Regions from separate parts of the Streptomyces sp. enrichment culture genome, predicted to be linked through region 1. Evidence: riboswitches for the same ligand, from Rfam matches in the RefSeq annotation. Region 1 holds a riboswitch; the other holds the start of a gene.
The links. A riboswitch is a leader RNA that binds a small molecule or an ion and turns the genes downstream of it on or off. The one in region 1 is predicted to bind cobalamin.
Positions count from the first base shown of each region.

Region 2: it holds a riboswitch for cobalamin, as region 1 does, so the genes downstream of both, ACSU6L_RS29150 (cobalamin biosynthesis protein) here and ACSU6L_RS34500 (CbtB domain-containing protein) in region 1, are expected to answer to the same signal.

Region 1 covers NZ_OZ186847.1:7,740,574-7,747,948, forward strand. The annotation lists gene ACSU6L_RS34470 (DUF305 domain-containing protein) at 49-726, shown strand; gene ACSU6L_RS34475 (F510_1955 family glycosylhydrolase) at 856-1,731, shown strand; gene ACSU6L_RS34480 (BlaI/MecI/CopY family transcriptional regulator) at 1,923-2,306, shown strand; gene ACSU6L_RS34485 (M56 family metallopeptidase) at 2,303-3,214, shown strand; gene ACSU6L_RS34490 (metal-sensitive transcriptional regulator) at 3,656-4,165, shown strand; gene ACSU6L_RS34495 (heavy-metal-associated domain-containing protein) at 4,204-4,497, opposite strand; cobalamin riboswitch at 4,654-4,802, shown strand; gene ACSU6L_RS34500 (CbtB domain-containing protein) at 4,834-5,070, shown strand; gene ACSU6L_RS34505 (CbtA family protein) at 5,082-5,831, shown strand; gene ACSU6L_RS34510 (DUF5134 domain-containing protein) at 6,405-7,277, opposite strand.
Region 2 covers NZ_OZ186847.1:6,588,097-6,595,471, forward strand. The annotation lists gene cobN (cobaltochelatase subunit CobN) at 1-1,331, opposite strand, end outside; gene ACSU6L_RS29145 (cobyric acid synthase) at 1,328-2,836, opposite strand; gene ACSU6L_RS29150 (cobalamin biosynthesis protein) at 2,833-3,777, opposite strand; cobalamin riboswitch at 3,889-4,030, opposite strand; gene ACSU6L_RS29155 (CU044_2847 family protein) at 4,234-4,596, shown strand; gene ACSU6L_RS29160 (hypothetical protein) at 4,703-4,924, opposite strand; gene ACSU6L_RS29165 (inorganic phosphate transporter) at 4,960-6,210, opposite strand; gene ACSU6L_RS29170 (lysozyme) at 6,386-7,171, opposite strand; gene ACSU6L_RS29175 (class II aldolase/adducin family protein) at 7,368-7,375, shown strand, end outside.

The DNA.
Region 1 (7,375 bases):
CGTACGCCATCACGCAAACAGGAACTGACCACAAGAGGTACTTCGCGCATGACTGCCTACAAGCACGCCCTGAACCGCCGTCTCCGCCGCCGTCTCACGGTGGTGGGCGCCGTCATGGCGGGCGGGCTGGCCCTCGCCGCCTGCGGTGGGAACGACATGGAGGGCATGGACCACGGCAGCGGCGGCTCCGCCTCCGCCACGTCCTCCCAGACTGCGGGTGACAACCCGGCCCCCGGGGCGTTCAACGACGCCGACGTCACGTTCGCGCAGGCGATGATCCCGCACCACGAGCAGGCCCTCGCGATGTCCAAGCTCGCGAACGGCCGTGCCTCCGACGCGGAGATCAAGACGCTGGCCACGGACATCGAGAAGGCCCAGGACCCCGAGATCCGGACCATGAAGTCGTGGCTCGACGCCTGGGGCAAGCCGGAGTCCGCCGAGGAGAGCATGCCCGGCATGGACCACGGGGCCGGCGGCATGGATCACTCCCAGATGTCCGGAATGATGTCCGACGAGGACATGAAGAAGCTGGAGGCCGCGAAGGGCACCGAATTCGACCGGATGTTCGCGGAGATGATGATCGAGCACCACAAGGGTGCGATCACCATGGCGGAGGACGAGCAGAAGAACGGCCGTGACGCCACGGCCAAGAAGCTCGCCGCCGATGTCGTGGAGGCCCAGTCCGCCGAGGTCGAGAAGTTCGAGAAGATCCTCGACCGGCTCTAGCCGCGTCATCCGCTGACCGCCCAGGACTCCGAGGCGCGCACCCGAGGACTCCGGGCGGTCAGCTCCCCATGCCGGCATGACCGTGACCGGCGGTCGCCGCTTCAGCGCATCCGTATGCCCCGAGGAGACATGAACAAGCGCCCTGCCGCCGCGGCAGTCACTTCCCTCGCCCTTTCCCTCGCTCTCGCCGCATGCTCCGACAGCGGAGACAGCGGAGACAGCGCGGACTCGACCGGTTCGTCCGCCGCTTCCGGCACGGTCGTGAGCCACATCCACGGTCTCGGTCTCGACCCCGCCGATCAGCGCCTCTACGTCGCCACCCACGAAGGCGTCTACACCCCCGATACCGAAGGAGGCCCCGAGCTGGTCGGTGAGAGCAAAGACGACTTCATGGGATTCACCGTGGCCGGTGACGGTACCTTCTACGCCAGCGGCCACCCGACCTCTGGAGGCAACAAGGGGCTCATCAAGAGCACCGACGCCGGCAAGAGCTGGAAGTCCCTGTCCTTGTCCGGTGAGTCCGACTTCCACGCCCTGGACTTCGCCCACGGCACGGTCTACGGCTACGACGCCACCAATGGCCTGGTGCGCACCACCAAGGACGGCGTCACCTGGAACGACGGTGCGCGGCTCCAAGCCCTGGACATAGCAGTCAGCCCCACGGATCCCGGCGTTGTCCTGGCCACCACCGAAGAGGGAGTCGCCCGAAGCAGCGACGCCGGAAAGACCTTCGCCCAAGGGCGCGGGCCGGCGATGGCCTTCCTCTCCTGGAGCGCGAAGGACGCCCTCTACGGCATCGACACCTCCGGCAACCTGAACCGCAGCACGGACGGCGGCGCCACGTGGAAGAAGGCGTCCACCGTGCCTGGTGGCCAGCCGCAGGCTCTCACCGCAGTCGATGCCGAGCATGTCCTCGCCGCCACTCGGACCGGGGTCTTCGAGTCGAAGGACGGCGGCAAAACCTTCGAGCGGCGCCTGGCCGTCACGTCGAGTGGGGGCCACTGACCAGGGACCGGGAGCCGCCCGCCATTCCGACGAGCACGGCGCACATCGGCTGTCCATGCCGATGTGCGCCGCCAGGCAGACGGTGGAGCTGAACCGCGTCACTCACCACGGGTGTTGTGTCGCAAAGGCCCACCCGAACGGCCGTCTACTATGGCATTGCGTATTCGGTGGCGAAGGGAAAAGAGCAGGCCATGAGGCGGCTGGGGGATCTCGAAGCGGAAATCATGGATCGGCTCTGGACGTGGAACCGCCCGGCGACGGTGCGCGAGATCGTCGACGACATCAACAAGAACCGCCCGATCGCGTACACCACGGTGATGACCGTCACCAACATCCTTTACACCAAGGGCTGGCTGCTGCGCGGCAAGCAGGGCCGGGCCTGGCTGTACGCGCCGGTGCGCAGCCGGGAGGCGTACGCCGCCGCGCTGATGGAGGACGGGCTGGGGGAGAGCAAGGACCGCCCCGCCGCACTGGTTCACTTCGTGCAGAACATGTCCGAGGAAGAGCAGGCCGCCCTGCGCAAGGCCCTGCGGAACGTGGCACGCGAGAAAAACTCGGAGAAGGCGGACTCTTGAACGCGGCACCCGCCTTGGTCGCATACACGGCAGCGCTGGGCATCGGCGCTCCGCACCTGCTGCTGCGCGCCGCCTGGCCTCATCGGGCCCCGGCCCTGGCGGCTGCCGTGTGGCAGATCCTGGCGGTGTCGTTCTCGTTCGGGGTCGCGCTCTCGGCAGCGACTCTGGCCATGCCGGCCGAGCACCTGCACGCAGGCCTGCTGGGTCTCCTGCACCCCTGCGGACTGGACGTCGGGGTGGGGGGCCCGGACGCGGAAACCGGGGGTCGTCTGGCGGTCGGCGTTCCTGCCGCGATCGGGATCTTCCTCGTCGGCAGCTTCGCCTTCCACGTCGTACGAGCCCGTCAGGCGCGGAGCGAGCACCGGGAGGCCGTCGACTTGGTGGGTCGTCAAACGGCCCGCCTGCGTGCCACGGTCCTGCCGTACGACGTCCCTGCGGCCTACTGCCTGCCGGGCCGTGACCCCCGGATCGTCATCAGCGACGCGGCTGTGCGCAGGCTGACGCCCGAGCAGCTGGGCGCCGTGCTGGAGCACGAGCAGGCGCATATCGCAGGACGCCACCACCTGGTCCTGGCCGCGGCGGAAGCGTTCTGCTCGGTCTTCCGGTGGGTGCCGCTGGCCCGCCATGCCAGAGAGCAGACGGCGCTGCTGCTGGAGATGATCGCCGACGACCGGGCCTTGCGCAGCCACTCCAGCGAGGTGCTTGCCACCGCGATGTACGAGATGGCCACGGCTCGCGCGCCCAAGGGCGCATGGGCGGTCAGCGGTCAGACCACCTTGATCCGTCTGAAGCGCGTCCTCGGCCCGCGCAGGACTGCGCATCCGGCGCTGTGCGGCACTGTCGCCGTCGCGGCCGCGACAGTGCCGCTGCTGCCGCTGCTGGTCGCCTGCCCGCCGGGTCTCGGCTGACCTGTCCTCATGAGGCACGCGTGACTGAAGTGGCTTGCGAGCCTATTACTAAGCGACTAAGTGTTTCCGCAACCAGTAGATGTGACGGCGCGAGGCGGGGAACAGGATCGTGTCCGGCGTCAGGCCCACAGGGACCGTGCCGATGCCGCCGGGCGTCGGCCGACGCCGCCCAGCCGTGCCCGCATAGCCACGATCGGGATGGCCGCCGGCTCCGTGAGCCTCCTGCCGACGCAGAGTCAATCAGCGCCCCAGCCACGGTGGACGAGGTGCGCAAGCAGGTAAAGCTTCTGTACGAGCAGGCCGAGGCTCCCACCGAGGAGTGCAACGGCATCGTCGAGAAGCAGAAGAAACTGCGGCACGAGGTGGACGGCGCCGGCGCAGACCGGGGGCCGAGGCAGTTCTCCGCCTGTGCGGCGCCCTGTGACCATCCCCTTGGCGAGTATGACGCCGCCGGAGCAAGCCGAGGCCGAGCAGGACCCGCCGGGCTACCACAACGACAAGGACGCCGCCCGCAAAAGGCTCCGTCGCATCGAGGGTCAGATCCGTGGCTTGCGGCGTATGGTCCAGGACGATCAGTACTGCGTCGACGTACTCAACACCCAAGTCGCCGCAGCTACCAAAGCCCCTCCAGGCCGTGGCCATGCACCTGATGGAGGAACACCTCGACCCTCGCCGCAGCTCAGTAACCGCATCGGCGCTGGTCGCCTTGATGGCTTCGGCGAAGTGAGGGCGCCGCGCGCCACGCCGTCCCAGGCGACGACCACCGCCGTGTGCCCCTTCGCCTCCGCGGCAGCCTTGGCCTCGTCCAGCTCCCGCGGCAGCTCGATGGCCCACTCCATGGTGCCGTGGAGGACGGCGCCATCTTGGTGGCCATGCTGGTCATATGCGCATCTTCTGGCGAGGCCGGGACATACGGCGTCCGTGTCAGCGGTGCCGTACGTCCCGGCGTGAGCGAACCGCGTACCCGAAGTGCAGGGCCCGGGCGGCCGTCAGGCGCGGCCGACGAGCTCGTACCCCGCCTCGTCGACGGCGGCACGGACGGCCTCCTCGTCGAGCGGCTCGGCGGAGACGACGGTCACCTGGCCGGTCTTGGCGACGGCCTGGACCGAGGTGACCCCGTCCAGCGCGGAGATCTCCTTCGACACTGCGCCTTCGCAGTGGCCGCACGTCATCCCCGACACCTGATAGACGGTGGTGACTCCGGCGGTCTGGATGTCGACCGTGGTGCCGGAGCCACAGGAACCGGAGCCGCAGCAGGAGCTGGTGGTTGTCTCGGCGGTCATGGCTTCTCCCTCAGGTAGGGCTGCGTGGAGTCGTTCGACGGCAGGGCAGGTGGTGGCTGCCCGACCTCCACGACGATAACACGATACCCCCAGGGGGTACCTCTTCACCTGTGGTGCTGCCCACACGATCTGTTTACGAGGCGCCTTTCTCGCTAATTTACTTAGTAGGCGCCGCGGTGCCCGCGGCGACAACTTCACATCGAGGCGACGGTGAGCAGGAACCCGGTGAGAATCCGGGGCGGTCCCGCCACTGTGACCGGGGTCGGCCCCGGGAGTCAGACACTGACCCGTCGTCCTCCTGAACAGCGGGGCGTGTGCACCCCGCGAGGAGGTTCCATGAGTGCTTCGGCGGCTCCGCAGGCGCGACCGGTCACAGGTCTGGTCGTCCACCCGCTGCGAGACGGACTGATAGCTGTCGCTGCGGTGATCCTCGCCCTGGTCGCTCTGGACGCGGTCTTCCTGGACCAGGGCGCGCTGCTGTCACCGGTCCTGGGCAAGGTCGCGTCGTCCGTGAACTACGTCCACGAGTTCGCCCACGACGGTCGGCACCTCTTTGCCGGCCCCTGCCACTGAAGGGCGTGCTCGTGACATCACTTCTGTCCCTGCTCGGGCGCGGCGCGCTCGCAGGTGGAGCCGCCGGAGTGGTCAGCGGCGGATTCTCATGGCTGCTCGCCGAACCGGTGCTGGACAAGGCCGTGCGGCTGGAGGCGGCCGGTGAGGAGGCGAGCGCTCCGGCGGCCTCCGAGGTCTTCTCCCGCTCCACGCAGCACACAGGCCTGTTGGTGGCCGCCGTCCTCACCGGAGTTGCGCTCGGCGTTCTGTTCGCCGTCGTGTACGCGATCCTGCATCGCCGGGACCCGGACGCCGTACCCTGGCGGCGATCGCTGCTGCTGGCGGGCGCCGGATTCATCGGCGTCTGGATGCTGCCCTTCCTCCGCTATCCGGCCAATCCACCCGGCGTGGGCGATCCGGGGACGCTCGACACCCGCGTGGACGCCTGGCTCGCGGCCATGGCGATCGGCGTGATCGCGGTCGCCCTGGCCTGGCGTGTCCACGGGTGGCTGCAGCAGAACGGCCGTTCCGCACCGCTGCGTCAGATGGCCGTGACGGGCATCATGCTGGCCGCGCTGGCCTCGCTGTTCGCACTGCCGGACAACCCGGACCCGGTCACCGCCCCGGCCGCGCTGGTGTGGGACTTCCGGGTGCTCTCGGTTGCCTCCATGGGTCTGCTCTGGAGCGGGCTGGCCGTGGGCTTCGGGCTGCTCGGAGTGCGGGCGACCCGGGGCCGGGCGGAGGAAAGCGTGTCCGCGGGGGCCACTGTTCCCACGACCTGACGCCCCGACGACGTGACCTCGGCCGACGCCCCTGTCAGGCGGTGGGTGTCGTCCTGCCCGGACTTCCCGTCGGGGTGCCGGTGTCGGGGGCGTCGTTTTCCGTGGCCGTGAGGCTGTGGGTGGCGGAGTCCCTGTGCACTGCGGTGACCTTCTCGCCCGCCTGCGCCTAGGGGGTGTCTCGTCGATCAGGCCGGATCAGGGAGCGGCGTCTGGTGCCGTGCATCGCAAGGCGGAGGAGGGAGCCGATGCGATGGGGGCCCCTGCTCGAGCGGAGCCGAGAGCTTGGGGGAGTCGGGGACCGACGACAACGCGGCGAGGCGCGGTGCCAGGCGCGCGAGCCCGGCATGATCGGCGAGACGTCCCCCAGGGGTCCGCCGAACGGAACGAGAAGTTCTCCATCGTGATGCGGTCGGCCCTTCGGCAGCGGTGGAGGTGACGCGACGTCGGATGCCGACTCGGGCATGTCGATCAGGCGAGCCACTCTCGCCGCTTGGGTGACCGAGTTCGGCTCCCGTAGGGTTCAGGGCTCTGCCGGGAGGCGGCGTTGCCGGGCTGGTCGGCGACGACCGGCCGTCACACGGCCATCATCAGCAGCATCGCGGACATGGTCCCGCCCATGCCGATGTGGGCCGCCAGCGCAGCGTCAGGGGTGGCTCCGACCTTGCGGCGCCGACCGCGGCCGGACCGCTGCACCATCCTGCCTCTGTCCCACACCGAGATCGTCAACGATGCCAGGAAGACGAACACCGTGTCCGGCAGTGCGAGCATCCAGCGCCCGAGACTGAGCCTGGAGCCGGCCCGGGGGCCGGTGCTCCCCGTGCCGCGGATCCTGGCCCACAGGGATGCACCGATCGAGAGAAGGAAGTACACGGCGAGCGCCACGATCGCGTACCGCCACACGGAACCGGACTCCGCCGAGGACCCTGCGCCGGCCGCGGCGTTCGGCACGCCTGCCATGTCCATCCCATGCATGGATCCCATCCCTTGCATGGACTCCATGCCCGCCATCTCGTGCGTACCGGTCGCGCTCGCCGTGCCCTCCATGTGCGGCATGTGCGCCATCGAGTGCCCGCCGCCCAAGGCCAGCACTGGTCCTGACGGTGTATACGTCATGGCGAGGGTCATGATCACCATTCCGACGCTGCCGACGATGAGGTGCACCCAGTGGCGTCCCTGGCTCCACCCGAACTCACGCGTGTGTTTGACCGCCAGCGCTATTCCCCCGAGCCCGAGGAGGCCGAAAGTCGCCGCCCACCACATGCCGTAACCCGCGTACCAGCCGACCGTCGCGGGCAGCGCCATGGTCGCCATGCACAGCCCCATGAGCAGGTCGCCGCCTGCCGCGAAACGGGCCTGACCCTTGGTGGTCACCGCCCGGACCGCACTGACAGCGGCCACCAGGACGGACACCGCCGCGATGGCCCAGCCGAGCGCAACAATTCCCACTTGACCCTCCTGATCGCCCGAGCGTGGTGGGCCTGCGAGGCCGATGCCGCCTCGTCGCAACTGGCACCTCAGGCGTCGCATATGCACTGACTCCTAGT
Region 2 (7,375 bases), 1.2 Mb from region 1:
CCGTCGACGTACAGGCTGCCCGGCGGTTCGCCCCAGGCCTCCCGCATGGCCTCCCGCAGCTCGGGGTCGAGCTTGTCGAACCAGGCCCGGTAGTCGGCGAGCGGCACCCGCGCGGGCGCGGCGGCCAGCTGATCCTCGGTCAGCCACTCCACGTCGTGTCCGCCGGCCTCGATGAGCCGGTGGATCAGCTCGTCGCCGCCCGCGGGGTACTCGGTGAGCCCGTACCCGGCGTCGCGCAGCGCGTCCAGCACCCGCACCGCCGACGCGGGCGTGTCCAGGCCGACGGCGTTGCCGACCCGGGAGTGCTTGGTCGGGTAGGCGGTGAAGACCAGCGCGATCCGCTTGTCCGCGTTGGGCTTGTGCCTGAGCCGCGCGTGCCGTACGGCGATCCCGGCGACCCGCGCCGACCGCTCCGGGTCGGCCACGTACACGGGGACGTCGTCCGGGCCCTGCTCCTTGAAGGAGAACGGCACGGTGATCAGCCGGCCGTCGAACTCGGGGATCGCGACCTGCATGGCCGCGTCCATGGGGGACAGGGCGGCGTCGGACTCGTCCCAGGCGGCGCGCGAGGAGGTGAGGCACAGGCCCTGCAGCACGGGGATGTCCAGCTCGGCGAGCGCGCCGATGTCCCAGGCCTCCTCGTCGCCGCCGGCGGAGGCCTGCGAGGCGTGGGTGCCGCCCGCGGCGAGGACGGTGGCGACGAGCGCGTCGGCCTGCCCCAGCAGCTCGTACAGCCCGGCGTCGGCGCCGCGCAGCGAACCGCAGTACACGGGCAGGGCGTTGGCGCCGTGCGCCTCGATCGCGTCGCACAGCGTGTCCACGAAGGCGGTGTTGCCGCTCAGTTCGTGGGCCCGGTAGAAGAGCACGCCGACGGTCGGGCGGCCGTCCTGGAGCGCACGCTCCCCGTGGACCCCGTACTCCGGCATCTTCCGCGGCTCGTCGAAGCCCTCACCGGTGAGCAGCACGGTGTCCGACAGGAACCGGGCGAGTTCGGTGAGGTTGGCGGGCCCGCCCTCCACGAGGTACTTCAGCGCCTCCGCCACCACGCCGGCGGGCACCGACGACTCGGCCATCAGCTCCGCGTCCGGCACGGCCTCCCCGCCGAGCAGCACGGTCGGGACCCCGGCCGCCTTCAGCGCGGCGAGCCCGTCCTCCCAGGCGCGCTTGCCGCCCAGCAGCCGTACGACGGCGATGTCGGCGCCCTCGATCAGGCCCGGCAGCTCCTCCCGGACGTCCACCCGGGTCGGGTTGCCGATCCGGTAGGCGGCCTCGGAGGCGCGGGCCGCCAGCAGATCCGTGTCGGCGGTCGACAACAACAACACTGTGCTCATGCGGGCGCTCCCGGTGGAATGAAAGGCAGTCCTTGCGGCGCGCCCGACTCGATGAGCCGCCACAGCGCGTCCGTGTCCGCGTGCTGTTCGATCAGGTCGCCGAGCCGGTCGAGCTGCTCCTCGCGCAGCGCGGCGAACGAGGTGTCCGGCGCCGGCACGAAGCGGCGGCCCGCGGCGGCGGCCACCTCGCGCAGGAACGCGCGCCGGAAGCCGTCGGACTCCAGCGAGCCGTGCCAGTGGGTGCCCCAGGTCTGTCCGACCCGGCAGCCGTCCAGGAAGGCTTCCCCGCCGAGGACTTCGGCGACCCCGTGGTGGATCTCGTATCCCTCGACGCGTTCGCCGAGCGCTTCGCCCCGCGGCCGGGTGAGGGTCTTCTCGCGGGCGAACCGCACCCGTACGGGCAGGACGCCGAGCCCGTCGACGTGCCCGCGGCGGCTCTCCACGTCGTCCTCGATGTGCTCGCCGAGCACCTGGAAGCCGCCGCAGACTCCGAGGACGGGCCGCCCGTCGCGCGCCCTGCGGGTGATGGCCTCGGCCAGCCCCCGCTCCCGCAGCCACTCCAGCGCCCGCACGGTGCCGCGCGTACCCGGCACCACCACGAGGTCGGCGTCGGCCAGTTCCTCCGGCCGGTCCACGAACCGCACCACGACGCCGGGTTCGGCGGCCAGCGCGTCCACGTCGGTGAAGTTGGACATCAGCGGCACCGCGCACACGGCGACCCGCAGCACGTCCTCGCCGACCGGCGGGGCGACCGCCGACTCCCGCACCGTGCCGCGCAGCGACACCCGCAGTCCGTCCTCCTCGTCGATGCCGAGGCCGTGCCGGAACGGCAGGACGCCGTAGGCGGGCCGCCCGGTGAGGTCGCGGAGCATGTCGAGGCCGGGTTCGAGGAGGCTGACGTCCCCCCGGAACTTGTTGACGAGGAACCCGGCGACCAGCGCCTGGTCCTCCGGCGACAGCAGCGCGACCGTGCCGAAGAAGGAGGCGAAGACGCCCCCGCGGTCGATGTCGCCGACGACGAGCACGGGCAGACCGGCGTTGCGCGCGATGCCCATGTTCACGATGTCCGTCCGGCGCAGATTGATCTCGGCCGGACTGCCCGCCCCCTCACAGATCACCGCGTCATACGTGCCCCGCAGTTCGGCCAGACAGTCCAGCACCGTGCCGAGCAGCCGCTGCTGCCGCCCGCCGTGGTAGCCGCGCGCGCTCATCTCGCCCACCGGCTTGCCCAACAGCACCACCTGGCTGCTCTGCTCACCGCCGGGCTTGAGCAGCACCGGGTTCATCAGCGCGGTCGGCTCGACCCGGCAGGCCTGCGCCTGCATGGCCTGCGCCCGCCCGATCTCCGCGCCCTCGCGCGTCACGAACGAGTTGAGGGACATGTTCTGCGCCTTGAACGGCGCCACCTTCACGCCCTGCCGCACCAGCCAGCGGCAGATCCCGGCGGTGACGACGCTCTTCCCGGCGTCGGAGGTGGTGCCGGCGACCAGCAGACCGCCGCTCATGAGGTACGCCCCTTCCCTAGGAGCCGTCCGGCCGCGCACACGCCGAGCGCGAGCAGCCCGACGCGGCGCGAGAGCCGTACGGCCCGTTGGATGTCGGTGACCCGGACGGCGCGTCCGGCGTCCCCGTTGAGCACGGGCCGGTGCTCGACCCGCCCGCCGTAGGAGAGCGTGCCGCCCAGCCGCACCCCGAGCGCCCCCGCGAACGAGGCCTCCACGGGCCCGGCGTTGGGGCTCGGATGCCGGTGCGCGTCGGCACACCAGGCCCGCGCCGCGCCCCGCGGATCCCCGCCCGCCACGACCGCGAGCACGGCGGTCAGCCGCGCCCCCGGCCACCCGGCGAGGTCGTCCAGCCGCGCGGAGGCCCACCCGTAGCGCCGGTAGCGGGGCGACTTGTGCCCGACCATGGCGTCCAGCGTGTTCACGGCACGGAACCCGAGCAGTCCCGGCACCCCGCCGACGACCCCCCACACCAGGGCGCCCACGACGGCGTCGGAGGTGTTCTCGGCGACGGACTCGACCACGGCCCGGGCGATGCCGTCGGCGTCGAGCGCCTGCGGATCACGCCCGCACAGATGCGGCAGCCGCGCCCGTGCGGCTTCCACGTCGCCTGCTTCCAGAGCCCGCCCGATGGCCGCGGCCTCGCGCGCGAGCGAAGTCCCGCCGACCACCGCCCAGGTGGCGGCGCCGGTCAGCGCGACGGAAGCGGCGGGGGAGGACCGTACGGCCCGCGAGGCCACGGCCCCCAGTGCGACGGCGCCACCGGCGCACACGACGGTGTGCAGCGCGCCCCGCCCCCGGTGATCCCGGTACAGGACGCGTTCGACGGCGGACGCGGCCCGCCCGAACGCGGCGACCGGATGCCCACGGCGCGGATCGCCGAAGAGCAGGTCACCGAGAAGGCCGGCGGCGACGCCGTACGCGAAGACGCGATCGGCACGCATCGGGCTCAGCCGGCCGTGGGGGCGGGCAGGGCCCTGGTACCGAACCTCAACCTCGAACGGCGGCAGCCGAGCATCGCGTTATGTCCTCACTCAGGGTGTCCACGCCCTGGTTCGACGAGACCGGCGGTGAGAGTTCCTGGCTCCCGAGGCTGTTCTTCCCCGGTCACAGTGGCGGGACCGCGCCGGATTCACACCGGGCTTCCTCTCCTGCCGCCGTACATGGCTCGGGCAGTCCACCACGGGGCCGGAACGGCCGTCAACTTGCCGTTGACCTGCGAGGGGGGAGTGTGCAGAACCCCACATGGCTAGCACGGCGCCCGGCCCGCCGTAACCGGCTCGCCCGAAATCCCCTCCTGCGGGCGGCATTCACCGAACCCGCTTGTGATCACGCAGGGTGAACGCCTGCAATTCCCCTGTGTCTCATAGGGCGTGGGACGCAGGCGGGAGGGGACGCACGTGGCGTACGTGGGCGAGATGCCGCTGGACGACGGGCAGGTCGTGCTGCTGGCGGTGGCCGGGGAAGGCCCGGCCGGAGTGCAGCGGGTGGCGCGCGGCGGCCGGATCGCCGGGGCCGCCGAGACGCTCCAGCAGGCACTCGCCCGGGTCCGGCCCGCACTCGGCGCCGTCGTGGACGGGGCCCGCGCACTGCCCAGACCACCGGACTCGGTCACCGTGGAGTTCGGCATCACCCTCAGCGCCGAGGCGGGGGTCGTGGTGGCCCAGGGATCGAGCGAGGCCCACTTCAGCGTGACCATGCACTGGACGAACCCCGTCACGTCGGGTGTACCGGGGCAGCGTGACGGTGAGGGCTCCCGCTGACGACGACGTCCGGAGCCTCGGCGGAGACCGGCCCCGGACATGGGTCCGCCCCGCCCGGGCCGCCGATGGGACGGCCCCGACAGGGCGGATCGAGGAACCCGGTGGGTCAGGCGACGATCAGGTAGATCCCGTACGCCACCGCCGCCGCGCACGCCGCGAAGCACGCGTACGCGCCGGTGACCGCGAGGGCCGCCGAGTCGCCCTGCTCCGCCGCGCGCTCGCGGCGGGACAGGCCGGCGATGCCGAGGGTGAAGAGGGCCACGAGGGCCACGGTGACCACGAGGCTGACGCCGAAGACGGAGCCGAGGGCCGCCCAGTCGATCTTCATGCTGCTGATTCCTTACGTACCTGGGTGCGCGGGGCTCAGACCGCGGCCTGCGAGGGCGCCGGGTCCGTGCTGGCGGGCTTGGCCGGGGCCGGGATGGTGGCCGCCAGCTCCTCGGCGGCGGCAGCGGTCGGCGGCGGGGTCACGGCGGCCATGGCGGTGGTCACCACGCCGGGCGACTCGGCGTCGTCACTGTCGTTGACGTTGGTGTGGTCGACGACCTCGCGGCGGGAGATCTTCCAGATGGCGAAGCTGGAGCCCACCAGGAAGACCGCGACGAGCGCCGTGCCCCAGTCGCCGAAGCCGCAGACCCACTCGGCGAGCGCGGCGACCAGCGCGGCGGCCGGCAGGGTCAGACCCCAGGCGACGAACATGCGGGTGGCGGTGGACCAGCGGACCACACCGCCCTTGCGGCCGAGGCCCGCGCCCATCACCGCACCGGAGACCGAGTGCGTGGTGGAGAGGGAGAAGCCGAGGTGGGAGGAGGCCAGGATGACCGTCGCGGCGCTGGTCTGGGCGGCGAAGCCCTGCTGCGGCTGGAGGTCGGTGAGGCCCTTGCCCATGGTGCGGATGATGCGCCAGCCGCCGAGGTAGGTGCCGAGGGCGATGGCGACGCCCGCGGAGAGGATGACCCACATGGGCGGGTCGGAGTCGGGGGCGAGCGAGCCGCCGGCGACCAGGGCGAGGGTGATGATGCCCATCGTCTTCTGGGCGTCGTTGGTGCCGTGGGCGAGGGAGACGAGGCCCGCGGAGGCGATCTGCCCGGCACGGTAGCCCTTGGCGGCCGCCTTGCCGTCGGCCTTCTTGCCCATCGTGTACGTCAGCCGGCTCGCGATCATCGCGGCGATGCCCGCCACCAGCGGGGCCGCGATCGCGGGGATGAGCACCTTGGTGACCAGCACGTCACCGTGGACGGCGCCGACGCCCGCCGAGGCGATGGTGGCGCCGACCAGGCCGCCCATGAGGGCGTGCGAGGAGGAGGACGGCAGTCCCACGAGCCAGGTCAGCAGGTTCCACAGGATCGCGCCGACCAGCGCGGCGAAGATGACCTCGGGACGTATGCCGCTTTCGTCGACCAGGCCCTTGGAGATGGTGTTGGCGACTTCCACCGAGAGGAAGGCACCGACGAGGTTCAGGACGGCGGACATGGCCACCGCGACCTTCGGCTTGAGCGCACCGGTCGAGATGGTGGTGGCCATCGCGTTGGCGGTGTCGTGGAAACCGTTCGTGAAATCGAACGCGAGTGCGGTTACCACCACAATCGCGAGGATCAGCGAGATGCCTTCCATTTACCCAGGCAATCGTTCGAGGTCATTGGCTGGACGAAGGTAGGTAACCCAGGTGAACGCGAGGTGAACTGGGGAGGGCATCACGGTGTCTCTAAAGGAGGACCGCCGTTCCGCCGTCGATTTCCCGGCGTGCCGGACATGTGCGGTGGGTCCGACGGCCCCCGTGCCGCACGGCTCACGAGCCCTTGGCGAACGCCCTCAGCCGGTCCGTCGAGCCGTTGAAGAGATTCTGGTCACCCGGCAGGCCGCCGCCGTTGTCGTACTGCCAGATCGTCCAGAACGACCACTCGGCCGGCAGTGTTCCCGGCTCCGCCGCGTCGTAGCGGGCGATCCGCAGCGGGTGGTCGGCGGCGAAGGCGCGGCTGCCCCCGGTGCAGCTGTTCCACCAGTGCGTGGTCGTGTAGATCACCGGGCGGCGGCCGGTGAGCCGTTTGACCTCGTCGCTGAAGGCCTTGATCCAGGCGACCGTCCTCGCCTTGCCCAGCCCGTAGCACTTGTGCTGTTTGTCGTACGGGTTGTACTCGATGTCGAGCGCGGGCGGCAGCGTCCAGCCGTCCGCCCGCCAGCCGCCGCCGTTGCGTACGAAGTGGGCGGCCTGCGTCCTGCCCGACGACCTGTCCGGCAGGGCGAAGTGGTAGGCCCCGCGGATCGGGCCCGCGGCGCGCGAGCCGTCGTACTGCCGTCTGAAATACGGGTTCCGGTAGGTGGTGGCCTCGGTCGCCTTGACGTAGACGAACCGGGCGCCCTTGGTCCTGGCGCTCTCCCAGTCCACGCTCTTCTGGTGCGACGAGACGTCGTGCCCCTTGGGCCTGCCGGCCGCCGAGGCCGGAATCCCGGCGAGGGCGGTACCGGTCAGGGTGAGCGCCGCCACGAAGGCGGCGGCCAGGCGGCTGCCGCGGCCGCTGTGACGGTGGCGGTGGTCGTGCCTGTGGTGGCTGGATGGTCTGCGGTCACGGGCCATGTATCCCCCCGGAATGGCGTCGTACATGACAAATCCAGCCAGACGGTACTGGAAGATCGGTGGATGCTCGTCGATCTCCGACCAAAGCTGATCAAAGGGTGATACGCCCCGATATGGGAACTTCCGGACCGGCTGGTTCCGGCCTACAGTGCCCCGGCGGCGCGCCGGCCCCCGGTCCGCCTGGCAGGATCGCGCCATGGCTGA